3 regions of the Arthrobacter sp. TmtSoilC48 genome follow, and region 2 is predicted to be linked to each of the others. Evidence: riboswitches for the same ligand, from Rfam matches in the RefSeq annotation. Region 2 holds a riboswitch; each other region holds the start of a gene.
What was found. Region 2 has a riboswitch for thiamine pyrophosphate ahead of thiC (phosphomethylpyrimidine synthase ThiC). Riboswitches for the same ligand answer to the same signal wherever they lie in the genome.
Positions count from the first base shown of each region.

Region 1: another riboswitch for thiamine pyrophosphate. It lies ahead of AC6I97_RS05100 (ECF transporter S component); the one in region 2 lies ahead of thiC (phosphomethylpyrimidine synthase ThiC).
Region 3: another riboswitch for thiamine pyrophosphate. It lies ahead of thiO (glycine oxidase ThiO); the one in region 2 lies ahead of thiC (phosphomethylpyrimidine synthase ThiC).

Region 1 covers NZ_AP046049.1:1,064,862-1,074,328, reverse strand. Annotated here, with positions in the region: gene AC6I97_RS05125 (UDP-N-acetylglucosamine 1-carboxyvinyltransferase) at 1-1,341, opposite strand, end outside; gene AC6I97_RS05120 (penicillin acylase family protein) at 1,545-3,677, shown strand; gene AC6I97_RS05115 (GNAT family N-acetyltransferase) at 3,728-4,321, shown strand; gene AC6I97_RS05110 (energy-coupling factor transporter transmembrane component T family protein) at 4,318-5,112, opposite strand; gene AC6I97_RS05105 (ABC transporter ATP-binding protein) at 5,109-6,707, opposite strand; gene AC6I97_RS05100 (ECF transporter S component) at 6,707-7,327, opposite strand; TPP riboswitch at 7,407-7,543, opposite strand; gene AC6I97_RS05095 (NUDIX hydrolase) at 7,748-8,425, shown strand; gene AC6I97_RS05090 (DUF4235 domain-containing protein) at 8,462-8,722, shown strand; gene mnhG (monovalent cation/H(+) antiporter subunit G) at 8,766-9,155, opposite strand; gene AC6I97_RS05080 (MrpF/PhaF family protein) at 9,145-9,423, opposite strand; gene AC6I97_RS05075 (Na+/H+ antiporter subunit E) at 9,420-9,467, opposite strand, start outside.
Region 2 covers NZ_AP046049.1:2,356,648-2,366,114, forward strand. Annotated here, with positions in the region: gene ffh (signal recognition particle protein) at 1-35, shown strand, start outside; gene AC6I97_RS11060 (alpha/beta fold hydrolase) at 145-867, shown strand; gene thiC (phosphomethylpyrimidine synthase ThiC) at 850-2,697, opposite strand; TPP riboswitch at 2,693-2,800, opposite strand; gene AC6I97_RS11070 (amidohydrolase family protein) at 2,897-3,979, shown strand; gene AC6I97_RS11075 (VOC family protein) at 4,057-4,929, shown strand; gene AC6I97_RS11080 (hypothetical protein) at 5,036-5,488, shown strand; gene rpsP (30S ribosomal protein S16) at 5,677-6,096, shown strand; gene AC6I97_RS11090 (RNA-binding protein) at 6,098-6,340, shown strand; gene rimM (ribosome maturation factor RimM) at 6,472-7,023, shown strand; gene trmD (tRNA (guanosine(37)-N1)-methyltransferase TrmD) at 7,024-7,821, shown strand; gene rplS (50S ribosomal protein L19) at 8,087-8,440, shown strand; gene lepB (signal peptidase I) at 8,521-9,195, shown strand; gene lepB (signal peptidase I) at 9,196-9,467, shown strand, end outside.
Region 3 covers NZ_AP046049.1:1,998,642-2,008,108, forward strand. Annotated here, with positions in the region: gene AC6I97_RS09485 (aminopeptidase P family protein) at 1-185, opposite strand, end outside; gene AC6I97_RS09490 (PHP domain-containing protein) at 267-1,115, shown strand; gene AC6I97_RS09495 (hypothetical protein) at 1,269-1,631, shown strand; gene AC6I97_RS09500 (DNA-methyltransferase) at 1,645-2,508, opposite strand; gene AC6I97_RS09505 (DEAD/DEAH box helicase) at 2,517-4,226, opposite strand; gene AC6I97_RS09510 (RNB domain-containing ribonuclease) at 4,513-5,997, opposite strand; gene AC6I97_RS09515 (ferritin-like fold-containing protein) at 6,039-6,707, shown strand; gene thiE (thiamine phosphate synthase) at 6,752-7,435, opposite strand; TPP riboswitch at 7,463-7,580, shown strand; gene thiO (glycine oxidase ThiO) at 7,573-8,829, shown strand; gene thiS (sulfur carrier protein ThiS) at 8,826-9,062, shown strand; gene AC6I97_RS09535 (thiazole synthase) at 9,066-9,467, shown strand, end outside.

The DNA.
Region 1 (9,467 bases), 1.3 Mb from region 2:
CTTGGTGGGTCCGTTGACGTAGATCCGGTGCGGGTCCAGGAGCTGCACTTGGGCGCCCAGCTTGTTGAGCTCCGTCAGATAGATGGCGCGGTTCTCGTAGACCCAGTCGTGGATCATCGTCTGGCCCTCGGCATTGCCTGCAATCACTGCGAAGAAGGGCAGGTTGTCGATGTTGAGCCCCGGGAACGGCATGGGGTGGATCTTGTCCTGTGGCGCGTGGAGCTCAGAAGGCTTGGTGGTGACATCCACCAAACGCGTCCGGCCGTTGCGGGCCGTGTATTCACCTGAGATTTCCAGCTTCTGGCCCATTTGTTCCAGGGTGGCGAGCTCGATTTCCATGAACTCGATGGGAACCCGGCGGATGGTGACCTCGGAGTTCGTGACGATGCCCGCGGTGATGAGGCTCATGGCTTCGATGGGATCCTCGGACGGGAAGTATTCGATCTCCACGTCTATGGCTGACCGGCCAGTGATCTTCAAAGTCGTGGTCCCGACGCCCTCGATGGTCACGCCCAAGCCCTGCAGGTAGAAGCAAAGATCCTGGACCATGTAATTAGGGCTCGCGTTGCGGATCACGGTGGTGCCCTCGCGGTGCGCGGCAGCCATGATCGCGTTCTCGGTGACGGTGTCGCCACGTTCGGAGAGGACGAAGGAACGGTCGTGCCCATCGGCAGGGGGTGCCACCACGGAGTAGAAGCCGGACTTTGCCCCCACCGTCAGCCCGAACTGGCGCAATGCCTGCATGTGGGGTTCAACGGTGCGCGTGCCGAGGTCGCATCCACCGGCATAGGGAAGCAGGTACTCGGCGGTCTCATCCAGGAGGGGGCCGAGCAGCATGATGACGCTGCGTGTGCGTCGGGCTGCGTCCACATCCATCGATTCAAGGTCAAGCACTTCGGGCCTGCGGATACGGAGGTCGCTGCCGTTGAGCCAGGTGCATTCGACGCCGATGGACGTCAGCACCTCAACGATCCGGTTGACTTCCTCAATGCGGGCCAAGCGACGCAGCGTGGTGGTGCCGCGGTTGATCAGGCTTGCACAAAGCAGCGCCACCCCGGCATTCTTGCTGCTGTTGACATCCACTTCGCCGGACAGCGTGTGGCCGCCCTCCACCCGGAGGTGAGTCATCTGCGGCTTGCCTACTTTGACGATGGAACGGCCGAAGATGGCTTCCAGCCGTTCGATCATTCTGAGGCTGAGATTCTGTTTGCCCTGCTCCATTCGGGCGATAGCGCTCTGGCTGGTTCCCAGCTCGGAAGCCAACTGCCCCTGCGTCCAGCCCTTTTCGCTTCGCGCGTCGCGGAGCAGGAGGCCTACATTTTCGGCGGTAGGTTGCGTCATACTCAAGAAATATCACAAGTGAGTTAGAACTGCTGAACAAATCGCCGATTCAGCGGCAAACATCACACGGTACCCGCATAGTGCGATAACTAAGCCTCAAAATCAGCTTCTTCATGAAAAGCCCCACGATTTGAGAACCGGTCCAAATCAACCTATCTTGAACTTAAGTAAGCCTAACCTAAGCTGGAAAGCGGTCTGAGAGAATGACGCCCCCGACGCAAAACCCCGCCCCGCCGAACGGCTCCGGGGTTTACCGCGATCACTGGGGAATCCCCCATCTGTGGGCCGGGTCGGCGGACGAACTCGCCTTCCTGCAGGGCATGAACGCAGCAACGGATCGATCATGGCAGATTGAGCTGGAGCGCTGGCGCTCGGAGGGCCGTATGGCTGAAGTTCTGGGCCCCGATGTGGTGGTATGGGATCGTTTTGCCCGGCAGTCCCGGCTGAACGAGACTGCCCGCCGTTGTTTCAACGGGCTGGATCCCGCAACCCAACGATGGGTTGGCCAGTATGTTGCAGGCGTCAACCACGCGCTGGCCACCAATCTGCGCGGCGGGCCCGAATTTGACGGTTCCGGCAGCGCACCGGAACCGTGGAACCCTTGGACGCCGCTAGGGGTGTTCCTGGTGCATCACATTCTGTTCTCCACCTTCCCCAACAAACTTTTCCGCGCCCACGTGGCCAGGACGCTGGGCCACGATGCCATCAGCTTGTTCAGCATCGAAGCCCCGGTCTGGTCCGGCAGCAACGCGTGGGCGGTCCACGGCTCAATGACCGCGAGCGGACTCCCCCTGATCGCCGGCGACCCACACCGCCTCATGGAACTGCCCGGGGTGTACCAGCAGGTTCGGCTTGCGTGCCCGGAGTTCGACGCAGTCGGCTTCGCGTTTCCCGGCGTTCCCGGGCTGCCGCATTTTGGCCACACCGGAAAGACCGCCTGGGCCGTCACCAACGCCATGGCCGACTACCAGGACCTCTTCGAAGAGCGGTTGCGCCGCGTCCCCGCCCCGGAGGCGGGCGGCGAGCGCATCGAGGCGCACGGCCCGCGAGGCTGGGAACCCGCCGTCGTAAGTAGCGAAACCATCCATATCCGTCATGGCGACTCTGTAGGCACAGAGACAGTGGAGATCATCGAGACCGCCCGCGGTCCAGTGATCTCGGAAACGCCCGACGGCGCCGCGTTGAGTTTGCGTTTCCCGGCGCAGGTTGAGGGGCGGCTCGGTTTCGAGGCCCTCCTGCCACTGCTGAGAAGCGGGAGTGTGGGCGACGTCGAAGCAGCTTTCGATTCGTGGGTGGAACCGGTCAACAGCGTCGTGACTGCTGATGCTGCCGGAGCGGTACGGCATTTCGTAGCTGGATTGGTTCCCCAACGAAATCCGGCCAACCGACGGTTGCCTGCTCCGGCGTTGTCGGCACGGCATGGCTGGGACGGCGATTACATTGCCCTGCCGCGCACGGAGGTCCAACGGCTTGCAGTCAGCGCCAATGATCGTGCTGCAGGCGGCGGCGATGCCGTAGCGATGGAGTTCGCCCCCGCCCATAGGGCTCTGCGGATTCGGGAGCTTCTGGAGGAGGTGCATGGTGAACTGACCGTGGACCACATGCAATCCATCCATATGGATTCCTTGCTCGGTCCATGGCCCATGTTCCGGGAGGTGCTGGGCAACCTCGACCCGGCAGATATGTCCAGGGAGGCCAAGTCACTGCGAACGCTGCTGCTCGAGTGGGACGGGACAATGGCGGCCGGCAGCCACACTGCGGCCGTTTTCGCGTCATGGCGGGGCGCCTTGGTTCAGCGCATAGCACGTCATCCCGCGCTGGCGGCTCTGGCTGAACCTACCGGGTATTCCCCTCTGTTCGGGCCCTGGCTGTCGGTCGCTTCACGCATAGGTTTCGCCCTGGAAACGCTGTTGGTCAGAGCCTCGCAGCTTGGTATCGATATGGCTGTGGAGGCCGCGGCCGCACTCGAGGATGCAGCCTTGGAAGACTCCTTGCTGGACGATGCCGTATGGGGCGATCGGCATAAGCTCCTGGCGGTCCACGTTCTCCCAGGCGACCTCGCCGCTTCGGCACCAACCCCAGAACTAAGCGGAGATACCGGATGCGTACTCTGCACCGAAAGCCTCCCTGGTGTGGACGACCGCAGTTTCCGCGGACCCGTGGCCCGCTATGTCTGGGACCTGTCCGATCGCAGCAACAGCCGTTGGATTGTGCCATTCGGCGCTGCTGGACGGCCTGAGCATCCACATTTTACGGACCAGATGCCGCTCTGGGCCTCAGGAAAGATGATCCCTGTGGTCACGGACTGGAGCGAGCTCAGTCATGACCACTCCTAAGACGCCCCCTAATTCGCACGAACCAAGCCCAGCCCAGCCCAAAGGAAATCATGACCACAAGCACCCGGGACTTCGCTGTCCGGACCACGATCTACACCGAAGAACTTCACGGATGGGGCGTACTGCGGATCGTCCCGTTGGTTCCCGCCGAAGACCTTGACCTCATTCATGGTTGGGTCAGCCAGCCTCGTGCCAGGTTCTGGGGCATGCTGGAGCATTCGCGCGAGGACGTCCTGGAGATCTACGCTTTCCTTGACTCCTTGGACACTCACCATGCCTTTTTGGTGGTGGTCGATGGCGAGCCGCTGGCGCTCTTCCAGACTTATGAACCGTTACACGATCCGTTAGGCGAGGCATACCCGGCGCGGGAGGAGGACATCGGAATGCATTTGCTGCTGGCGCCTGCGAGGCGTCCGATTCCCAACTTCACACCACGTCTCGTCACGTCCCTCATCCGATACATGTTTTCCCTGCCCGGCAAGGACCGGATCATTGTTGAGCCGGACGCCCGCAACGCAAAGGCAGTTCGCCGCCTCGAGACCACGTGTTTCGAGCTTGGCCCCGTCATCCAGCTGGCTGAAAAGGAAGCCCAGTTGGGGTTCCTCACCCGGGCAAGGTTCGAGAAGATCCAACGGAAGAGCTAACGCCAGACGAAACTCCACGTTCCAGCGCCGACGGCCGCCAGTACAGCAGCGGCAGCGATGACGAGGCCGCCCAGGAGGACCCAGACATCCAGGAGGGAGTATGTGGATTCCCGGGCCCACGTTCTCTGCCCGCCACCGAAACCACGCGCCTCCATGGTGACGGCCAACCGGGAAGCCCGACGCACTGCCTGGACCAGCAGCCCGAAGCTCTGTCCAAGCGTTGCCTTGAGCCGTTGCAGCGGACTGCCCTGCGAACCCACTCCGCGGGCCCGCCTGGCCATGCCGATGGTCTGCCATTCCTCAGCCATCAATCCCACCAGGCGCATCGCGGCCAGCGATCCAAGGACAAAGCGGTGTGGCAGCCTTGCTTTCTGTGCCAGCGCATCAGCCAGGTCGGTTGGATCTGTGCAGGTCATCAAGAGGATTGCCGGCAGGGCTATCGCCAGGCCGCGCAGCATGAATCCCAGCCCCAGCTGAAGGGAACCTTCGCTGATGGACCAGAGTCCGACGTCGAGCAGTACAGCCCCGCTGTCAGCCGCCACAATTGCGGTGCTCCAACCACCTATCGCTGCAGCAATGATGAGCGGCCAGGCCCGCTGCCACAGAAGCCCCAGCGTGAGGCCAGCCAACGGGAACAGGGCCAGCTCGGCGACGAGGGCAGTCGAAGCGGACACCCAGTCGATCGACAATGCCAGCACCAGCGAAATGAGGAACACGGACACGAACTTAACCAAGGGGTTGGCGCGCGTAAGGAGGGCGTGGTTGCCGCGCAGGTTCAGGGCGTCCCTCATGCAGCACCGGCTTCCTGGCGGGCTGCTTGGCTGTGCGGGTCCGGAACTTGCGGTGTAGCTGGATCCAGCCGCAGCTCGGTGCCGCCCAGGACCGCGCTGAATTCTTCGTCGTGCGTCACGGACACAACGGCTGTTCCAGCATCGAGCAGTTCAGAGAGGAAGGATGCCAGTTCGGCCCAGGTGTTGGCGTCCTGGCCGAACGTGGGCTCGTCCAGGACCAGCACCTTAGGGTGGGCCGCAAGGACCGTGGCCACGGACAACCTGCGTTTCTCGCCGCCGGACAACGTGTAAGGATTCGCGTCCACCAAATGCGTGAGCCGCAAACGCTCCAGCAATTCATCCACGCGTTCTTCACCGTGGCCCAGATGCTTTGGTCCGAACATCAGCTCGTCCAGAACCTTGCCCGTCACAAACTGGTGCTCCGGTTCCTGGAACACGGTGCCAATGCGGGAAATCAGCTGATCCGCCTTCCACTTGAACGGGTCGATTCCAGCTCCCTCGGAAAGCTCGACGGCGGCACTCACCTTGCCATCAACCGGCGCCAGAAGGCCGGCCAAGGTGAGCGCAAAAGTAGATTTGCCGGCACCGTTCGGACCCGTGATGGTGAGTGCCTGGCCAGCCCGTACTTGTGCACTGATACCCGATTGCACGGGGACGGGTGGGATGGTTTTGAAGCGGCGACGGCGCGACTTCTCACGGGAGACAGCCAGATCCTGTGCCACCAGGAGGAGTTGGGCGGTGGATTCATGGCCGCCCAACTCCTGACTTGTGCTCCTGCGGGCGCGAGTAGCCGGAACGTACCCGGGCACCCACACTCCCGCTGCCATCAACATGGTGCGGGCCTCTGTGAGCACCTGATCCGGGGGGCCGTCCAGGAGCACACCGCCCCCGGCCGAGGGTGGCTGGAGGACCACGATCCTGTCCACCAGGTCCTTCCACACGGACACGCGGTGTTCCACCACGACCAAAGTGGCACCGGTCTTGTCCAGGCAGCGCTGCACGGCGTCCCGAACCTCAAGCACGCCCACCGGATCCAGGTTGGCCGTAGGTTCGTCCAGGAGGATCAGCCCGGGCCGCATCGCGAGGATGCCAGCCAACGCAAGGCGCTGCTTCTGCCCGCCGGAGAGGGCCGCCGTCGGGTGATCCAGTGCCAAGCCGCCGCCTGCAGCGGTGCGCAACCCGACGTCGTCGAGCGCTTCATGGACGCGCGCCCAAATTTCTTCCCGGGGAACGGCCAGGTTTTCGGCGCCAAACGCGACATCGTCACCCACCCGGGACAGCACTACCTGGGTTTCCGGATCTTGCTGCATCAGACCTGCGCGGCCGCGCTGTTCGCGGGGAGCAACGCCGTCGATCAACAGCGAGCCGGTCTCGTCGGAATCGTCTTCCTCGTCACCCAGCACACCGGCGAGGGCGTGGAGCAGTGTCGACTTCCCTGCGCCGGATGGACCCAGCAAGAGCACACGCTCGCCGGGCCCGATCCGGAGATCGAGGTCCTGGATGGCGGGTGTGGAACGCCCGGCATGCCGCCATCCCCACCCTTGGGCGGTAATGGCGGCAGGCCGCACCTGGCCGCTGCTTTGCGTGGCAGGCATTAGTTGAAGACGGGCTCCGAAGCAGCCTTCCGCGACGCGAAGGAGCTCAGTACACCGGTTTTGGCCAACCCGCGGGTGGCAACCCAGGACAGCGCGCCAGCGATGATCGCACCGGAGAGCGTGGTGAAGGCGATGTAAGCCAGCTTGTCGATTGCTTCGTAGGCGATGTTCCAGCCCCAAGGCAGGAAGGAATCGTTGAGACCGCAGAAGAGGCCCGAGCCGGCACCTGCGAGGAGTGCAGCGGAGAGGTCGAACTTCTTGTACCGGAACGCAGCGAAGACGAGTTCCGCGCCCAGTCCCTGGAGGACGCCGGAGATGAGGACGGTGGTGCCGTACTGGGAACCCATGATGAGTTCGCCGGTGGCGGCGACGGCTTCGCAGAACAGGGCTGCGCCCGGCTTGCGGATGATGAGCATGCCCAGGACGGCCGGGATCATCCAGCCACCGGCGATCAAACCGGTGAGCGGCGGATACGTGGCGTTCATGGGGATGGATACGATTGCGGCGCCCTGGGACCAGGCCCAGAAGATCACGCCGCCGGCGATGGCAATCAAAGCTGCCACCACGATGTCTACAACACGCCAGTTATAACTGGTTTTCTTCACGCTTGCCGTGGTCATTTTTTCTGCCTCCTGAGGTACAGGAGGGGAAAGTGCTCCCCGGAAACCCCCGGCCGGCCTGCGCCGCCCGGATCCGGACACTCTGAGAAGCTCGACTCCCTTGCGCCGGTACTAACCGGATCAGGTTCGAGGGTCTGCGGCTGTCCGCACTCTCAGCGCCCTCGCGTCACCTGCATCTCTGCAAGGTCCGACGGCGGCGCTCCCCTGTCGTTATTAATCTGCCCTTATGGGCGTGGTTCAGTTTACACCTGTGGGTGTTCGTGGGCTCCTCGGGCTAGTCACAAAGCGGTTGGCTCCCCTTCTCCTGCGTTGCGGGGCCGGCTCTGCGCCCCATTCTCCGGTCTGAGCACGCACACCGGGCCCCACAACAGGACCTGAGACAATGATCCAGCAGGAATCGACGCGGCAAAGGGGTATTTCATGACGGACCTTCCCATTACGGACATGCCAGTTCCCCAACCCCGCCTTGCCGCGAGCGTCATCCTGCTCCGTGACGCACCGGGCGGGCTTGAGGCCTTCGTCCAGCACAGGGTTGCCACCATGGACTTCGCCGCCGGCATGGTGGTCTTTCCGGGCGGCCGGGTTGATGCCGCTGACCAGGATGGATGGGATTACCCTGTCCGGCTGCTGGAACAGCACGCTGCAGACTGGCACCTGAGTTCCATCGCCGTCGATCCTGTACAGGCCCCGGCAAAGTCAGGCATGGTGCTCACCGCTGCCCTGCGGGAAGTTTGGGAGGAGGCCGGACTTCGCCTTGACGCCTCAGACCTTCGCCCCTGGGCAAACTGGGTCACGCCCACGGACATGCCCAAGCGCTTCGACACGTACTTCTATGTAGCCAAGCCTGCTCCGGAAGCAGCACCCCAGCACCAAACCACTGAAGCGTGGCAATCACTCTGGATGCCGGTGGACGGGATCCTGGCGGCTGAGGCGGCCGGTAAATTGCAGCTGATGCCACCCACGTATTACCTGCTCAAGGAAATTTCCGGTCTCGGAACCGTGGATGCCGTCTGGGAAGCCGATCACGATGTTGTTCCTGTCCTGGCACCACGCGGTTCCATGGCAGCTTTCCTCAAGGAACGCGAAAACCGCCGCTAGTCCCAACCCGCCTGTATGTGAGGCTAGGCTGGGGGCATGAACCTCTTTTTCAAGCTGCTGGGTGCCGGAGTAAGCCTTGCAGCCGGATTCGTCGGCACCAAGTTGGTCAACAAGGGCTGGGAAAAGGCCACCGGCAACAAGCCGCCCACGGGCCACGACGATATGGAAACGAGCCTCCGCTCAGCTTTGTCCTTCGCGCTGATTTCGGCCTTCGTCAGTACGCTCATCCAGGTTTTCGCGAGCCGTGGCACCCAGCGTGCCATCGCCCGCTTCGCAAAGACGCACGACATCGTCTAGGCCGGGCACAGCCATCCCGTTGTCTTAGGTCCGGGGTGGAACCCTAAGGATCCGGGGTGGAACCGTCGCCGGCTGCCCTTTGGACAACCGCTTCAAGCTCATCCTTGGTGAGCAGTTCGCGGTGCCCATGTTTGGTTCGGTAAGCGGAGCGGCCCACCATGTGTGCGGAGACCGGTGCGGTCAGCAGCTGGAATATCCAGGCCACCACGAGAACCGGCCAAACCCACCACGTGCGCATTTGCAGACCCATGGCTGCGAGCATCAGGAAAAGACCCAGGACTTGCGGCTTCGTTGCCGCATGCATGCGGCTCATGAGGTCGGGGAACCGCAAGAGGCCAATTGCTGCGCCAAGCGACATCAGGGCACCCACCACAAGAAACACGGCCGTCACCGCGTCGATTACGGCATCCACGCCAGTAGGTTCAGGAGTCATTGCTCTGATCCCTCCGATCCGCGACAAACCGGGCAAACGTTACGGAGCCTACAAAGCCGATCACGGCGAGAGCCACGAGCAACACCAAGTTGTTCAGGTGCCGGTTCATCGCCATATCGATCGCCAGCGCGGCTCCAAGAATGGCCAGCAGGACATCCGATGCCAAAACGCGGTCCAGCAAGGAGGGGCCAATGGCGATACGGATGATCGCTCCCACCGCAGCCAGGCTCAGGATGACAGCAGTCACCAACAGAACGAGTTCTTTCACAGGGCTGCCCCTTCCATGCCCGGGGTTGCTTCATCCTGGAGAGC
Region 2 (9,467 bases):
TCCCCAAGGGCTTCGAGAAGTTCCTGGGCAAGTAACCCGGAACCTCCGACTCAACACTGTGACAGTTGGCGCCGTTATGAATGCACATAACGGCGCCAACTGTTTTTGGGCGGCGATGTCAGGGCTCTGGACTAGGGTGAATCCATGCACAAGCAGCGCGTAGTCTTCGTCCACGGACTGGGGAGCTTTGGCGCCTCGGCATGGCCCAGGCAGCACGGCATGGCCCTGTCATATGACGCACTTTTCCTCCGCCGGCACGGCTTCGATCCAGTCGCTGAACCCCTGGAATCGGACGTCGCTGCGGATATCGGCATCGTCGTTGCTTCGCTGGAGGATGCCGGGGGCGGGCACGTCGTGGCGCATGAGCAAGGTGCAATCTCTGCCATGCTCGCAGCAGTTGAACGCCCGGACCTGGTGCACTCCCTGACACTGGTTGAACCGGCCTGTTTATCCTTGACCGCCGAACTGCCTGCCACCACATTCCATCGTTCGCTCATGGAGCCGTTGTTTGACGTGCGGAACCAGGTTGAGGATGCCGACTACGAACGCGAGTACTTCAGGCGTGCATTTTCGGCCGAAGCCAGCGGGCTGGACACGCCCGAAGCCCGCCGTTCCGCACGTCGCCTCCGGCTTCAGGCGCCTCCTTGGGAGGCGCCCCTTCACATCGTTCCCGGCGTGCCTACCCTCGTCCTTACGGGCGGGTGGGAACCCCTGTACGAAGAAATCGCCGGGTACCTGGAGGACACCGGTGCCCTCCGCCGCGTAGCAGCTGGAGGGCACCGGCCCCAGGACTCGGTTGATGGAGACCGGATTATCCGCTCATTTGTGGCCGATGTTGTCCGGACGAGGTCAGTTAAGGTTTCCTGACGCTCCGGCCGCGTGGGTAGAGGGAAGCTGCAGCTCAGGCAGGTACACCTTGCCACCTGAAGCCAGGAATTCTTCGCTCTTTTCCCGCATGCCGTCGTATATCCCCGCAATAGCTGCCTGCGCGTCGGCCGAACCGAACTCGTCCCTGATGTCCTGGCTGATACGCATCGAGCAGAATTTGGGTCCGCACATCGAGCAGAAGTGCGCGGTCTTCGCCGGTTCCGCTGGCAGTGTTTCGTCGTGGAATGCCTCGGCGGTGACCGGGTCCAGGGACAGTGCGAACTGGTCCCGCCAACGGAACTCGAACCTGGCCTTGGACAGAGCATCGTCGCGTTCGTTGGCGCCCGGGTGTCCCTTGGCGAGGTCCGCCGCGTGCGCTGCGATCTTGTACGTGATCACACCGGTCTTGACATCGTCCTTGTTTGGCAGCCCCAGGTGCTCCTTGGGAGTTACGTAGCAGAGCATGGCGGTGCCGTAGCGGGCGATTTCTGTGGCACCGATTGCCGAGGTGATGTGGTCATAGCCGGGAGCAACGTCCGTGACAAGCGGTCCCAAGGTATAGAAGGGGGCACCTTTGCAGAGTTCCTGTTGGCGCTCCACATTCTCGCGGACCAAGTGGAAGGGAATATGCCCGGGTCCTTCAACCATTACCTGGACATCAAATTCCCATGCCCGCTGGGTCAGTTCGGCGAGCGTGTCCAACTCGGCGAACTGTGCGGCGTCATTGGCATCTGCCGTGGCGCCCGGGCGCAGCCCGTCACCGAGGGAGAAGGCGACATCGTACTTGGCGAAGATTTCGCACAGCTCATCGAAGTGCGTGTAGAGGAAGTTTTCCTGGTGGTGCGCCAGGCACCAACCCGCCATGATCGAACCGCCGCGGGACACGATGCCGGTGACGCGGTTGGCTGTCAGCGGCACGTACCGAAGCAGCACGCCGGCGTGGATGGTCATGTAGTCCACACCCTGCTCGCACTGCTCGATCACAGTGTCGCGGAAGATCTCCCACGTGAGTTTATTGGCCTCGCCGTTGACCTTTTCCAGGGCCTGGTAGATCGGGACAGTTCCGATGGGCACGGGGGAGTTGCGGATGATCCACTCACGCGTGGTGTGGATGTCATCGCCGGTGGACAGGTCCATAACGGTGTCGGCACCCCATTGGGTGGCCCACTGCAGCTTGTCTACCTCTTCGGCAATGGAGCTCGTGACGGCGGAGTTGCCGATGTTGGCATTGATCTTGACCAGGAATGCCTTGCCGATGATCATCGGCTCGGATTCCGGGTGGTTGATGTTGTTGGGAATGATGGCCCGGCCTGCGGCGACTTCACTCCTGACGAGTTCAACATCGCAGTTCTCACGCAACGCCACGAACTGCATTTCAGGCGTGATGATGCCCTTCCTGGCGTAGTGCATCTGGGTGACGGTCTTGCCTTCGACGGCGCGGCGGGGCACCGGCTGCGCGCCCTTCCACTCTGCCGACGCTGCGCCTCGGCGGACGGCCGATTTGCCGTCGTCGAGCAGGTTCCGTTCGCGGCCGGAGTAGGCTTCCGTGTCGCCCCGGCCCTCAATCCATGCGGCCCGGAAGGGCTCCAGGCCCACTACGGGATCACTGCCGGGCCCCGCGGTCCGGTACACCTGCAGCGGAGCGTTTGCCTCCCCGTTGGGGGACGGTTCAAGCGCGATTTCCGTGACGGGGACGCGAATGCCGTTGGCGGGGTCTTCCAGCCAGGCCAGCGAATGGGACTTCAGCGACTGCGTGACGGTTTCAGCCGCCTTTTCGCTGCTGTTGGCCTGGTTTTCGGCAGGGCTGTGCTGTGTTTCGGTGGTGCTCAAAGGATTACTCACTTCCTTCGCCGGCATTACCCGGACAGGTTCAACGGTCGCAGACTGCTTCAGTCCGATCTCAGCCCCTGCAGGGGCCCCCGTGTGGTCGTAGACGAAGCTACCACAGCTCCGATCCGGGGCCCAGTCATGATCCAAACGCAGACCCGTCGGTAAACCTGTGTCATGCAGGGCAGATTAGGCTTTTGCCATGGCCAACATCATCGAATTCACCGGTCCTGTGCTTGTTGCAGGAGACGACCAACGGCACGGGCTGTGGTCCGTTGATGGCAACCTGACGTTCGAACGTCCCGTTGCCGCACCCGATTCCATACTGGAGGGATGGGTCCTCCCTGGGTTTGTGGACGCCCATTGCCACATTGGACTTGGCGTCGGCGGGGCAGTTGATGAGCAGACAACCCTTGCCCAGGCCCAAGCCGACCTGAAATCCGGCACGTTGTTGATCCGTGACGCCGGCTCGCCAAGCGATACACGCTGGGTTCAGCGGCGGGAGGATCTCCCGAGGCTGCTTCGTGCCGGGCGCCACATCGCCCGGAGCCGGCGTTACCTGCGTGGATTGGGTCACGAAGTGGAGCCCGGCGAACTCGTGGAGACAGTCCGCAAGGAAGCCCGGGATGGGGACGGTTGGGTGAAACTCGTGGGCGACTGGATCGATCGCGGTGCCGGCGACCTCGCGGTTTCCTTCCCTCGGAACGTGGTGCGGGATGCGATTTCTGCCGCCCACGACGAAGGGGCCAGCGTGACGGCCCACTGCTTCGCTGAAGACACTATTGATGACATGCTCGACGCCGGGATTGACTGCATTGAGCACGCCACCGGCCTTTTGCCCCGGCACATTCCCCGTCTGGTGGAGCAGTCTGTCCCGATTGTTCCTACGTTGGTAAACATCGCGACTTTTCCGGATATCGCCGTCCAGGCCGCACCTAAGTTTCCAGTCTACGCCGAGCACATGACCCGGCTCTGGGAGCGACGCCGTGAACGGGTGCTCGAGGCCTTTGAAGCCGGTGTTCGCATCTACGCGGGAACGGATGCAGGGAGCGTGATCAAGCACGGCAGGATCGCTGATGAAATGCAGGAGCTTTACGACGCCGGCCTGCCAGCCACTGCCGTACTGGACGCCGCCACGTGGGGCGCACGGGAGTGGCTGGGAGCCGAGGCCATCAGCGAAGGGGCAAGTGCCGACGTCGTGCTGTGCCGGGATGATCCCAGGGAGAACCTCGCAACTGTGGCAAGCCTGAACCATGTAGTCCTTCGCGGGAAAGTGGTCTACTAGGAATAAATTGAAGCTTCAAGTGATTTAGATAGGTAGAACGTGCCGAAGGGCGGCCACCTATGAACCGGGAGCTTCACATGACGACGACATCCAACCAGGATCTCCTTCCTGCCGAACTCACGATGGGCACGGTCATGCTCAAGGTCGGCGATATGAAGGTCATGAGTGACTACTATCAGCGGGCCTTGGGCTTGGAGATCGTGGCCGAGCAGGATGGCGGGCTGTACCTGGGACGACTGGGCAAGCCTGTAGTCCACCTCGCTCCCGCGGCCGGCCTGCAGATTCCAGGCCGTGGGGAAGCGGGACTTTTCCATACCGCCATTCTGTTCCAGGACCAGCCTTCCCTGGCAGCCACCATCGCCACGGCGGCACAGTATGAACCGCGCGCCTTTGTGGGCAGCGCCGACCATTTGGTGAGTGAAGCGTTCTACTTCACCGATCCGGAGGGTAACGGTATCGAGCTCTACTACGACAAGCCGCGCGATGTCTGGCAGTGGGATGGCAGGAATGTGGTGATGGACAATGTTGCCTTGCCGCCGCAGCGTTTCCTCCAGCAGCACTTGAGCGAGGCTGCCGTGACTGGCCAGCGGGAAGCCGCTGCCGGCGTCGGGCACGTGCACCTTCAGGTAGGTGACGTGCAGACCGCCCAGGATTTTTATGTGGACACGCTGGGTTTTGAGAGGACAGCGGGCTGGCATGGGCAGGCATTGTTTGTTTCTGCGGGCGGCTACCACCACCATATGGCGATGAACGTATGGAACAGCCGTGGGGCCGGGCCCCGCAGGGATACGCTGGGCCTGGGCGAAGTCCTGATCGAGGTTCCATCTGCCGAGGATGTCGCCGCACTGGCTGACCGGCTGAAAGTTGCGTCCGTGGCGAACCACCATACGGGCCTGGAGTTGCAGTTCGAAGACCCCTGGCGCAACACGCTGCGCGTGGCAGTTCGCTAAGCAACCTCCCACTGCCTTTTCGAGGGCAGGGGCCGGGACTGCACTAGGCTGGGTCTTGACGGTATTCGCCCCCGGGCCCTTGCCGCCGCCCCGTCAGCACGAACGAATGAGAGCACTCTCCATGGGCTTTGCCGAAATTTTTGTAGCCACCCACGATGAAGCCCTCAAGAGGGCGGCTGCCCTGGACCGGGGCGCCGACGTTACCGGCCCCGCCGTCAGGATTGATGGCATCACCGACTTTGAGGTCGAGCAACTGGGTGACCTTGCCGGCAAAGCCGTTCATGCTGCCGGCGCAGACTACGAACTGGCGTTGGTGGACGTCACCAGCGACGCACTCCTTGGTGTTCCAGAGGCGATGGTGAGGGCACTTGCCGAGCTGCTGACGTACGAAAGCGAAGGCGACGGGAACGTTCTTGACGACGTCGCTGCGGCGTGGGCAGCGCAGGAAGACATGCCTTTTGGCGCGGACGAATCGCGTCAGTACGTGCAGCAGTTGGCCTCCTTGGCTACTGACGTGGAAAAAGCGGAGCGGTCAGGGCTCTACGTCTGGTCTGTCTGACCGTTGGGGCCGGGAGTGGCGAAAGTCGTAATTACTTCCCGCATCTGGCACAATGGTCAGGTACTTGATTGGCGCGGCCCCTCTCTCCGTGCCCAAATCTTGTCCTTTCGAACCCCCAAGTATGGCCCGCCCCACGGGTGCAGAACGTCGGGTTCAACCCCGTTTCAGAAACAGGAGTGACCACAAAAGTGGCCGTAAAGATTCGCCTTAAGCGCTTCGGTAAGATGCGCGCACCGTACTACCGCATTGTCGTCATGGATGCCCGCGCCAAGCGCGATGGCCGTGCCATTGAAGAAATCGGCAAGTACCACCCCACCGAAGAGCCGTCGTACATCGAAGTCGCTTCCGAGCGCGCCCAGTACTGGCTTTCCGTTGGCGCCCAGCCGACCGAGCAGGTTGCCGCGATCCTTAAGATCACCGGTGACTGGCAGAAGTTCAAGGGCCTGCCGGGCCAGGAAGGCATCCTGAAGACCAAAGCTCCGAAGGAAGCCTTCGTAGCCCCGGAGAAGGGTTCCGTCATCATTCCGGAAGCCATCACCAAGAAGGCCAAGAAGGACGAAGCCGAAGCTCCGGCCGAGGCTGAAGCAGAGACCACCGAGGCTGAGTAAATTGCTGGCAGAAGCGCTCGAGCACTTGGTCCGTGGGATCGTTGACAGCCCTGAGGATGTCAAGGTCAGTGCCAGGAACAACCGCCGCGGGGAATCCCTTGAGGTGCGTGTTCACCAGGAGGACCTCGGACGGGTGATCGGCCGTCAGGGACGTACCGCACGCGCATTGCGCACTGTGGTTGCAGCCCTGGCAGGTGGCGAGCAGGTCAGGGTCGACGTCGTCGACACCGATCGTCGCCGGTAACGCGCTCAGCAATACTTGTCTTAGATCCGGCCCCTTCACCGAATATGGTGGAGGGGCCGGATTGCTTTATCGATCATTTCACTTCCGCTGCTGCCCGGCAGCGCGGGCACAACGAGAATTCAGAGGAACCCATGCAGCTCCAGGTGGCCCGGATCGGCAAACCCCATGGCATACGCGGCGAGGTGACGGTGCAAGTGCTCACCGACGCCCCCTCCGAGCGCTTCGTCGCTGGAACCGAATTCGTCGTCGAGCCGGCCTCTGCGGGCCCGCTGACCATCCGAAGCGCCAGATGGAACAAAGACATCCTCCTGCTGGGCTTCGAAGAGATTGCAGATCGCAACGCCGCCGAGGCCATCCGTGGTGCGAAGCTTTTCATCGAAACCGAAGAACTCGATGACGAAGACGACGAAGGCTGGTATGAGCACGAACTCGTAGGGTTGGAGGCGCGGGTTGGCTCACAGGTTGTGGGCAAAGTTGCCGCTCTGACCACACTGCCGGTCCAGGACCTGTTGACCATTAAGACGGAGGAAGGGAAGGAAATCCTGGTTCCCTTCGTCGATGAGATCGTGCCTGAGGTCAACATCGAGGACGGCTTCATTCTCATCACACCGCCTGCTGGTCTCTTCGAAATCAACGATGACACGGCCGGGGAGTCCAGGGACGGCGCCGGGGATGATGCCTGAATGAGGATCGATGTCGTCAGCATCTTCCCGGAGTACCTTGCCCCGCTTGAACTTTCGCTGATAGGCAAGGCACGCCAGGATGGGCTCCTGGAACTTAACGTCCACGACCTCCGGACGTTCACCACTGACAAGCACCGGACCGTGGACGACACTCCTTACGGGGGCGGCGCCGGCATGGTGATGAAGCCCGAGCCGTGGGCGCAGGCGCTCGAGTCGGTCGCCGCGGTTCGTGAGGGCACCAAGCCTGTGCTGATCGTGCCTTCGCCGGCAGGGGAAAGGTTCACCCAGGCCCTTGCCTATGAGCTCGCCGAAGAGGAACAGCTGGTCTTTGCCTGCGGGCGGTACGAGGGAATTGACGAGCGCGTCATCGACTGGGCCCACGAGCACTTCACAGTGCGGCCTGTCAGCCTTGGCGACTACGTACTCAATGGCGGCGAAGTTGCTGTCCTGGCCATGGTGGAAGCCATCGGTCGTTTGCTTCCAGGCGTGGTGGGCAATCCCGAATCGCTCGTTGAGGAATCCCACTCGGACGGCCTGCTGGAGTATCCGGTGTATACCAAGCCGTCCTCATGGCGGGACCACGAAGTGCCTCCGGTCCTGCTCAGCGGCAATCACGGAAAAATCGCGCAGTGGCGGCGTCACGAACAGTTCCGTCGCACTGCCGAGCGCCGTCCGGACCTCCTTGACCACTTCGACGCCGGTCAGTTGAGTCGTGCGGACCGCAACGCACTCGCGGACCTGGGTTACGACGTCGTGGATGGTCGCCTGCGCCGCCGCACGGAAAGCAGTGCGACATAGCGGACCCGCTGCCTGCCCCCGGGCATTGCGAGTCAGCATAGTTGGCCCGATGCCGGGGCATGTGGCAGAATTAACCCTTGTGTCTGCTGGGCCAGCACCTGCCACAGGGGGAGCGAAGCCAACAGCCGGACAACCCGGTGCCGCCAATCAGTGGCGGAATCGGACACTAAGAAACTTCGGCGGAGATTTCCGGTGGCTTTGTGCCGCGGGCTTGTCCGCCGTAACCCAAAGTGGATGACCTGTGGCGTTCACCAGGAGTGGATTAATGCATATCCTCGATAGCGTAGATGCAGCCTCGCTGCGTAACGATGTTCCCGAGTTCCGCGCGGGTGACACCCTCAAGGTTCACGTCAACATCATCGAAGGCAAGAACTCCCGTGTCCAGGTATTCCAGGGCTTCGTCCTGGGCCGCCAGGGTGACGGCGTTCGTGAAACCTTCACCGTGCGCAAGGTTTCCTTCGGCGTCGGCGTAGAGCGTACCTTCCCGGTACACTCCCCGATCATCGACAAGATCGAGGTCGTCACCAAGGGTGACGTCCGTCGTGCCAAGCTTTACTACATGCGCGCACTGCGCGGTAAGGCTGCGAAGATCAAGGAAAAGCGCGACTTCGCGAAGTAAGTCCACGACTTACGCAACGGGTCCAGGATCCGTGCCCGGTTTGTTCCGGAGCAATCCGCAACGCAACAGGGATACGAGTCATGGACACATCAGAACGCCAGCCCCGGAAACAGGGCTGGCGTTTTGTTTTGCTGGCATTGGTCCTTGCCGTCGCAATCAGTGGCCTGGTCCGCTCTTTGTGGATCGACGTCTACTACATTCCTTCCGAGTCCATGGAGCCGTTGCTGGGCACGGGGGACAGGATCCTGGTTTCGCGGACGGCGTTCACCGCCGGGCCCATCCAGCGTGGAGACGTGGTTGTCTTTGATGGGCGTGGGTCGTTCGCCCCGCTCAGCAGCGGTAAGGGTCCCCTTGTTGATGCGGCTGCTGCAGCAAGCCAGTGGTTCGGGCTCACGGGAAGCGACACCACATATGTGAAGCGGGTTATTGGGGTTCCGGGTGACCACGTTCAGTGCTGCTCCCCCGACGGCCGCCTCACAGTGAACGGTCAGGTACTTGAGGAACCCTATGTTTATCCCGGAGACGAACCCAGCAAACAGAAGTTCGACGTCGTAGTCCCCGAGGGCCGGCTCTGGCTGATGGGCGACCACCGATCCCGCTCTGCTGATTCCCGCGGACTGCTGGGAGCGCCCGGTGGGGGAATGGTCCCGCTTGACCGGGTGATCGGCAGACCGGTCCAGATTATCTGGCCCCTTGATAGATTTGCAGAGGTGCCTCGCTCCGCGCAGGCCGAACCATCAAAGAACGGACAATAAATGCCGGACAAAGTTCCCGAGAATCCCGAGCGGCACGACGACGACGCGCGGCTCTCGGACGGAACGGCTGGCGTGGCCGGAGTGGCTGAGCCCAGCCCGGTCGCTGACGCTGCTGACGATACCGGCAACGAATCCGAAGAGGGCGAAAAGCCTCACAGGAACCCTGTCCTTGGATGGCTGAAGGAAATCGTCACGGTCGTGGCCATTGCCGTAGTGCTCTCCTTCCTTATCAAGACCTTCCTTTTCCGTGCGTTCTACATTCCTTCTGAATC
Region 3 (9,467 bases), 360 kb from region 2:
CGGCGGGCGGCGTGGTCTGCCACGGCGTCACGAGCGGGGTTTACCTGCGGTGCGGGCGCCCAGTTGCTGGCCATGAATGCCTTGAAGGCATCGGATGTGGGCCGCTGCGAACGGTTGTTGACGCGTTCTTGCAGGGGCTGGGAATCTGTGGATTCCGCGTACGGGGTGTTTTCGGCATCATTCACCGTTACATCGTCCCACCAGTTTCGTGAGGAGGCCAACGGCGCAACACCCCCAAGCCGGTCCGCATCCCATAGGCTGGGAAAGTGAGGATAGACCTGCATACGCACTCGAATGTTTCCGACGGAACCGAGACTCCGGCCGGGGTGATCATTTCGGCCGCAGCTGCAGGCCTGGACGTCATTGCGTTGACGGACCACGATTCCACTGATGGCTGGGAGCTTGCTGCTGCCGCGGCCAAGGAACATGGAGTCACTTTTGTTCCGGGAATGGAGATCTCGTGCCGGACGGAGCAGGGAATCAGCGTCCACCTGTTGAGCTACCTGCATGATCCTTCCCACCCCGGGCTTCTTGAAGAGATCACCAAGTCAAAGGACGCCCGGCTCACGCGTGCTGAGCGCATGGTCACCCTGCTGTCCGAGGATTACCCCTTGACGTGGGACGACGTCATCCACCATGTGGCTCCTGGTGCCACAGTAGGGCGCCCGCATATCGCGGATGCCTTGGTCGCTGCCGGCGTGGTCGCGGACCGCTCCGAGGCCTTCACGTCCATACTCACCTCGCATTCGCGATACTTTGTGCAGCACTACGCACCCGACCCCGCTACCGCCGTCGAACTTGTCCGTGCCGCCGGCGGCGTGCCGGTCTTCGCGCACCCGGTCGCTTCGGCGAGGGGACGGATCGTGGGGGAGCGGACGTACCGGGAGATGATAGACGCCGGACTGCTGGGCCTGGAAATCGATCACCGCGACAACCCTGAAGAAGGACGTGCCTTCCTTCGCACCATGGCGTCCGAGCATGGGCTGCTCATCACCGGATCATCCGACTACCACGGAGCCGGCAAACCGAATCTGCTGGGAGAGAACCTGACATCCCCGGACGTCCTGGCAAGGATCGAGGAACTGGCAACCGGCAGCACGGTTGTGCGGCCATAAACGAGGACCACCGCTGCCCGGTACCACGGGTTCGGAAAATAGGTTGACGTGCTGCGGGGGAAGAGTAGTCTGGCGCTCGTGGGGGAGGCGGGCTGGGCCGCACCACTGAAGGTCTCATCGCAACCAATGACTCACCCCGTCGATGGAGCAATCATGTTCAAGAAATCCTTGGCTGCAACAGCCCTTGCAGCAGCCTTAATGTTCATCCCTGCCACAGCAAATGCCCTGGACTGCAATAACGTGAGCCGCCCGGCCTACACAGGCACCGAGTGGGTATTTGTGCCGGATATCAGCAGCAACGTCCACTTCAGCGGAAACTGGGGCTATGTGGAAGCCTGGGGCGCCTGGGTGTTCCTTCCTCCAGGCACGGTGCCTGATGTGCCCGGCGGTGAAGGGAATTATCAGAACGGCCAAGGCTTCGCACTGCTGGTCAACGCATTGTGTGATTCCTATGGGGCAGCCCTGGACAATAGGCAGGGCGAGCACGGAATCCAATTGATGCACGGGTGCGGCTGACCAGAAGACGCCTCTAGTTGCAGTGGAACGACGCCTTGGCGCCCAGCCGCTTCCGCATGACCTCAATGGCTTGCTCGTTCTGGTCCACGCAGACAAAGTTGCGCCCGAGCTTGGCGGCAACAGCGCCCAGGGTTCCTGATCCGGCAAAGAAGTCCAGGCACCAGTCGCCCTCGCGGCTCGAAGCAGAGACGATCCTGCGCACCAGGCCTTCGGGTTTCTGGGTGGGGTAACCGGTCTTTTCCCTGCCGGTGGGCGAAACAATGGTGTGCCACCAGACGTCCGTGGGGAGCTTTCCCCGCTCGCGTTTGGCAGGTGTGACCAGGCCGGGGGCCATGTAGGGTTCGCGGTCCACTTCGGCGTTGTCGAAGTGATACTTCGCAGGGTTTTTTACGTACACCAGGATGTTGTCGTGCTTGGTGGGCCAGCGGTTTTTGGCCCGGGCGCCGTAGTCGTAGGCCCAGATGATTTCGTTGAGGAAACATTCCCGGCCGAAGATGGCGTCCAACATCACCTTGGCGTAGTGCACTTCGCGGTAGTCCAGGTGCAGGTATAGCGTGCCGTCGTCGGCAAGGAGCCGCCAGGCCTCTACGAGCTTGGGTTCCAGGAAGGACCAGTAGTCGCTGAAGGCGTCATCGTAGCTGTGAAGGGCACCCTTGATGGTGTCGTAGGAGCGGCCCTTGAACCCGACGCGGTCGCCGTCGCCGTCCGCGTTGCGGACCATGCGCGTTTCCTGGCGGCGTTGGACCCGGCCCGTGTTGAAGGGCGGGTCCACGTAAATGAGTGTGAAGGCGCCGTCCGGCAGCGTCGGGAGGAATTCCGCGTTGTCCGCGTGCACCACCAGATTGCCGCCGTCCGGCGCCCAAACAGTTTCAGTCATTGAGGACTTTAGGCCTCGGAGGTACCGGACTGGGCGCCAGCGGTCCCGCCGGAAACCACTTCGCCGTTACGGCGGCGCGTGCGCGTACGGCGCGTGCGGGCCGGCTTCTCGGCATTTTCGCCGGTAGCGGTACGGGTTTCGGAGGAACCGGCAGCAGGGGCCGCATCGGCTTCGGATGTACGACGGCGGCGCGTACGGTTGCGTCCGCCCTCGCCCTTGGATTCCGAGTTGGCTTCGGTGGACTTGGCTGCGTTTCCACGGCCACGGCCGCCGTCCCTGCCGCGGCCGCCATCGCGTCCGCCTTCACGGGATGAACCGCCGGAACGGGAGTTCTTCTTGCCTGTTTCGCCCAGGTCCTCAAGGACCTCGGCATCGACGCCGGCAAGGGTGCGCTTGTTGCGCGGGAGGCGGCCCTTGGTGCCCTCGGGAATGTCGAGGTCACTGTAGAGGTGGGGGGAAGAAGAGTAGGTTTCAACCGGCTCCGGAACGCTGAGCCCCAGTGCTTTGTTGATCAGGCCCCAGCGGGGCATGTCGTCCCAGTCGACAAAGGTTACGGCTGTTCCCTTGTTGCCGGCGCGGCCGGTACGGCCCACCCGGTGCAGGTAGATCTTTTCGTCTTCCACGCACTGGTAGTTGATGACGTGCGTAACGTCATCAACGTCGATGCCCCGGGCGGCAACGTCCGTGGCAACCAGGACGTCTACCTTGTTGTTGCGGAACGCGCGGAGAGCCTGCTCGCGCGCGCCCTGGCCGAGGTCGCCGTGGATCGCAGCAGCGGCAAATCCGCGGTCCACCAGTTCCTCCGCGACCTTGGCCGCGGTGCGCTTGGTTTTGGTGAAGATAATGGTGCGTCCACGTCCGCGGGCCTGCAGGATGCGGGCCACTACCTCGGTCTTGTCCATGCTGTGGGCACGGTAGATGAGCTGGCGGATGTCGCGCTTGGTGAGGCCTTCGTCGTTCGGGTCGGCCGCGCGGATGTGGGTGGGCTGCGTCATGTAGCGGCGGGCCATCGCGATGACCGGGCCGGGCATTGTGGCGGAGAAGAGCAAGGTCTGGCGAACGGCCGGCGTGCCAGCGATGAGTGTTTCCACGTCCGGCAGGAAGCCGAGGTCCAGCATTTCGTCGGCCTCGTCCAGGATCACCATTTTGACGTTCTTCAGGCTGAGGTGCTTCTGCTTGTAGAGGTCGATCAAACGGCCCGGGGTGCCAACCACTACCTCGACGCCCTTCTGGAGGGCGTCAATCTGCGGTTCATAGGCACGGCCGCCGTAGATCGTGGCGATGCGGGCGTTGCGCTTGCGGGATGCTGTCTGGAGATCGTTGGCTACCTGGACCGCAAGCTCACGGGTAGGAACGATGACCAGGGCCTGCGGGGCACCGGGGACGGCCAGCTTGGCGTAGCCGGGGTCATCGCGGCCTTCCACGCGCTGCAGTGCCGGAATGCCGAAACCGAGGGTCTTGCCTGTACCGGTCTTGGCCTGGCCGATGATGTCGTGGCCGCTAAGGGCTACGGGCAGCGTCATGGCCTGGATGGGGAAGGGATGGGTGATACCGGCATCGGCGAGGGATTCGACGATGTCGGCGCGGACGTTGTAGTCAGCGAACGATTTCTCTTCGATCTCGTGGGGCGTCTCATCAGAGATGATCGTTTCCTCGGGCTCGATGGATTCGGTGCCGGTGGCGTCCGTCAGGACTTCATGGGTGTGCAATTCACTCACAGGGAGTTTCCTTATTCATTTGGGCATTGGCGCTGCATGCTCAACGGGTGGCGGAGCCGTACCGGAGCACGAACGGGCGCGCAAGCTAATCCAGTGGAAGCCGATCGCGGGCTATCTAAGTACTGGCACTGGTGACCAGCGGGCACATCTCAAGATCGCGTAGGGGCGGGCTTGTTGAGTTCAAAAATTAACTGAATCAACGACCGGGCATCCATTACTACAGGGTCAGTCTATCCTCTGGGAGCGCTAAAGCCCGGATCGGCGGCAGTTCGGGTCCTGCGGGGCCTTAGGGGAGCAGGGTAAAGCGGATCTCGCGGCTGGCGATATCGGCCTTCAGGAGTTGCACCCGCACCTTGGTGCCCGATTCCATTTCGCCGTCACATCGGGCGGTCACCGCGGGTTCGGCTATCTGGATGATGCCGAACGGCCCATTGCCGTTTCCGTTTGCCCTTCCATTGCCATTGGTCGTGCCGTTGGACGGCTTGGAACCGGAGATGACGACCGCGTCGAACTCCTCGCCGATGTGGTTGGCCACGAGTGCAGCTTCCACTGTGTCCATGGCCAGACGCTCAAGCCGGCCGGCCAGTTGGTCGGATGAGGCCATGATCTCAGGCAGGGATGGAAGTGCTTCCCGTGCCCAGGCGGGGATCTGCTGGCCGTTGCTGAGGGCCTCGCAGATCACCAGGACAAAACGGTCGATGAGGCGACGCAAAGGGGCAGTGGTGTGGGCATAGGGTGCGCCGATTGCTGACTGGATGATGTTGGGGGGAAGTTCGCCATCGAAAGGCGTGTATCCAGCGCCGCGGAAGAGTGTGCCTGCGGAGTGCAGGATCGCAAGTTGTTTGGGATCCGAAGCGTCAAGTGTCCGAAGGTACTCACCGTAGGTGATCTCGCCGTCCCAGGGTTTCCCGAGGGCCTTTGTCTGGCGCTTGAAGTGGAGCAGTGACCGCTCATCCGGTGCCGGCATGGTGCGCAGGATGCCCACTTTTCCGTCAAGCATCAGTTGGGCGGCCGCCATCCCGGTCATGAGGGATATCTGCGCATTCCAGTCCTCCACAGGCAAGGACGGCGCGGCCACAATCCTGTAGCCTCCGCCACCTGTCGCCTGGACGATTTCCTGCTCCGGCATGTTCAGGTTGGCGCCACCGCGGAGTCGTTCCAGCTCCACGCGCTTCAGGCCAACCTCCTTGAGGAGCTCAAGGACCTCCGGGGCTGTGCCGGCATCGATCTGCTCCTGGGCACCTTTGTAACTGAGCTTCGTGCGGCTACGGACAGTGCCACGGGCTACGGACGTGGCGGTTACCTCCGCATTGAGGTCCAGTTCGAAGTCCCATACGAAGGCGCTGCAGTCCTGACCGGCCAGCAGGCTTCCGGCGTTTTCGCTGATGACCTCCGGGTGCAGTGGGATCCTCCCGTCAGGAGCGTAAAACGTTTGTCCCCGTTGCCGGGTTTCGGCATCGAGCGCCCCGCCGGGAGCAACGAAGGATGGCACGTCCGCGATTGCGTAGAGGACTTTGTAACCGTCGCCGGCACGTTCAATGAACACCGCTTGGTCCAAATCGGTGGACGTGGCTGGATCAATGGTGACAAACGGAATGTCCCTGAGGTCACGGTCCGGCAGCGTATGGTTTTCCACCGCTTTGCGGGCTTCCGCCACGGCTTCGGCCGGATACTCGCCCGGGAGCTCCAGTTCGGTCCGGAGGGCTGCAAATGCCGCCGCGAGCTGGTCCGACGAGTCGTCGACGTTGGGCGAAATCCGATGATGTGACACGAAAATCAGGTTAGCCCGAAATCGCTGGATAGTCTTGGACCATGAGCACTTCCTTGGACGATAATGCTCGCATCCAGCGACTCTCTTCGGAGCTGCTGGGGGCCATGGCGTACGGCGAGCTCTCCGCGTTTGGCCGGCTGTCTTTCGACTCGCGGTACGCTCCCAACCTCCATGACAGGGCAGTACTGGCAAAGATCGCCGTCGGCGCTTACGGAAACTTCGCCTTGATCAGCAGCCGGCTCTCGGAGATGGGACTCGATGCCGAAGAAGCCATGCTTCCGTTCCAGCGCTCGTTTGACCACTTCCACGAGCGAACAAAGCCAGCGGACTGGTTTGAATCCGTCATGAAGGCCTATGTGATCGACACCGTGTCATCGGACTTCTACCGCATGGTCGCGTCGTTCCTTGACGGCGGGACGCAACTCTTTGTCCAGAAGGTGGCCTCCGCCGACCAAGCCACGGAAGTTTTACGCATCCTCCTGCGAAGGGCCCTGTCTGATGACCCCCGCCTGGCGTCGCGCCTGGCTTTGTGGGGCCGCCGCCTGGTCGGTGAAGCCCTGACGCAAGCACAACGCGTAGGCATGGAACATCCCCAGCTGGGACCGCTGCTCAAGGGCGGCGGGGATGCACGCAATGCAGTCAAGGCCCTCACCGCTGAGCTGGCGGAGCGGCATGGGCGACGCATGTCCGGGCTGGGGCTCACGGCTTAGGACACTTTCGAATATCCTCCGCAGCAGCCAAGGCGCCGGGGTGGTTATCCGGCGTCGAGCGCTTCCAGCAAGGTCTTGGCCGCCGCCGTCGGGTCCTCCGCCTCAGTGATGGCACGTACCACCACGATCCGGCTGGCTCCGGCTGCAACCACCTGTTCAACATTGGTGAGGTCTATGCCGCCGATGGCGAACCAGGGGAGGAGGACGCCGCCTACGGTCTCCTCATCCGCGCGCTTTACGGCTTCCGCGGCATATGTGACCAGGTCCAGCCCAACTGCTTCACGGCCTGGCTTTGTGGGCGTTGCCCACACCGGGCCAACACAGAAATAATCCAGTCCGCTCCTGCCGGGGGAGGCAGCTATCGCGGCGTCAACCTGGTCCGGGGTATGGGTGGACAGGCCGATGACCGTGCGGTCGTGGAGGAGGTGCCGTGCAGCGCGTAACGGGATGTCTTTTTGGCCGATATGGAACACCGGAGCCCCGGAAATACTGGCAACATCGGCGCGGTCGTTGACGGCCCACAGCCTTCCGTGCCGCTGGGCAACGTTGTGCAGGACCTCCAGGACCTCAAGCTCCTCGGCGGCCTCGAGCGTCTTGTCGCGAAGCTGGATGATGTCGACGCCGCCCTCAAACGCGGCGTCGACGAAGTCTTCGAAATCGCCCTGGCGTTTGCGGGCATCAGTGCACAAGTAAAGGCGGGCAGTGGTGTGGACATCATGCTGGGTCATGGAAACCAGAGTAGTTCCTCTAAACTGGGCACGTACTGCGGGAGCCGTGACAGCGTCATATGACCGTCCGGCTGAGAGGGCTTCAGCGCCGACCGCTTGACCTGATCCGGCTAATACCGGCGTAGGGAAGGAAACATATGGCAGAATCCCGCCAAATCCCCTTGCAGGCAGACGTGGCAGTCATTGGTGGTGGCGTCATCGGCCTTGGCATCGCCCACGAAGCCCGCCGTCAGGGCCGCTCTGTGGTCCTCATTGATCCCACTCCCGCAGCGGGTGCGACGTTCGCTGCCGCCGGAATGCTGGCTCCGGTCAGTGAACTCCACTACCAGGAGGAAGACCTCCTGGAACTCATGCTGGAATCCTCCCAACTGTGGCCGGCTTTCGTCCGGAGCGTCCACGGCAGCGAATCAGCCGCCGGATACCGCACGACGTCGACAATCGCCGTTGGTGCGGACGCCGCCGACCGCCGTGCGCTGGCAGACCTCCGCACGGTCCAGCAGGCCGCGGGGCTGCGCGTGGAGCCACTGTCTTTGCGTGAAGCGCGCGAGCGCGAGCCTTTGCTCAGCCCCGGGATTTCCTGTGCCTTCGACATACCGGCCGATCACCAAGTGGATCCGCGGCGCCTTGCACGATGCCTCCTGGACGGGTTATCAGCCCACGGACCAAGTGACGCAACCTGGGTTTCCGGAGCGGAGGACGGTTTCGCCCTGCCGTTCCAAGCGTCCCGTTTGCTCTGGGACGGGGAACGCGTCTGCGGGGTCCAGCTCGATTCGGGCGCCGGGCGCGTTGTTTGGGCCTCAGAGACTGTGCTCGCCTGCGGGCTGGATGCAGCCAGGATCGGCGGTCTCCCCGAGGGTCTCAACCTGCCCCTGCGGCCCGTTTACGGCGACATTCTCAGGCTGCGCGTTCCCCAACACCTCCAGCCGCTGCTCACATCCACCATCCGGGGCATGGTCCGCGGGGTGCCGGTCTACATCGTCCCCCGCGACGACGGAACGGTGGTGATTGGAGCCACCCAGCGGGAGGACGGGTTGTCTGCGTCCAGCAACGCAGTGTCCGCCGGGGGCGTCTATCAACTCCTGCGTGACGCCCAAGTGTTGGTTCCTGCCGTGGCGGAGCTGGAACTGTTGGAAGCGACAGCCCGTGCACGGCCAGGCACACCGGACAACGCACCCCTACTTGGACGAGTTACCGGGCCCGGGGGCACCATCGACGGTCTCGTGATCGCCACCGGGTTCTTCCGCCACGGCGTTCTCTTGACGCCTGTGGCCGCCAAAATCGTAGGCGGACTGATCAGCGGCCCAGCCGACCCCCGATGGTCCATTTTCCGGCCTGATCGATTTACGGCAACTCAGGATCACCTCCTCCAACCAGCAATCAAGGACACACCATGAACATCAAACTCAACGGCTCCGAACACGCCGTGGCGGACGACGCGTCCGTGAGCACACTCGTCAGTGCCATCACAGGCCGCGCGCTGGACCACCGGGGACAGGCAGCCGACGGCGGCAAGCTGGGTGTCGCCGTCGCACGTAATTCGGAGGTTGTGCCGCGCAGCCAATGGGCAGCGACTGCGCTCGCCGATGGAGACGAACTCGAACTCGTAACCGCAGTCCAGGGAGGCTGAAAAATGACCGCAGCAAAAACTGACGTGAGCACTGACGCTTTGGTGATCGACGGCGTCGAATTCGGCTCCCGCCTGATCATGGGTACCGGTGGTGCGCCGAGCCTGGACGGGTTGGGAGCAGCCCTCCTGGCTTCAGGAACGGAATTGACCACTGTTGCGATGCGCCGATACTCACCGGCCGAGACAGGTTCATTGTTCCAGCTCCTGGTGGACCACAACATCCGGGTCCTGCCGAACACGGCTGGCTGTTTTACTGCCAAGGACGCCGTGATGACCGCGGAGCTCGCCCGGGAGGCCCTGGAGACGGACTGGGTGAAATTGGAAGTCATTGCCGATGAACACACGCTTCTTCCGGACGCGGTGGAACTCGTTGAGGCCACGGAACAGCTGGTGAACCGCGGCTTC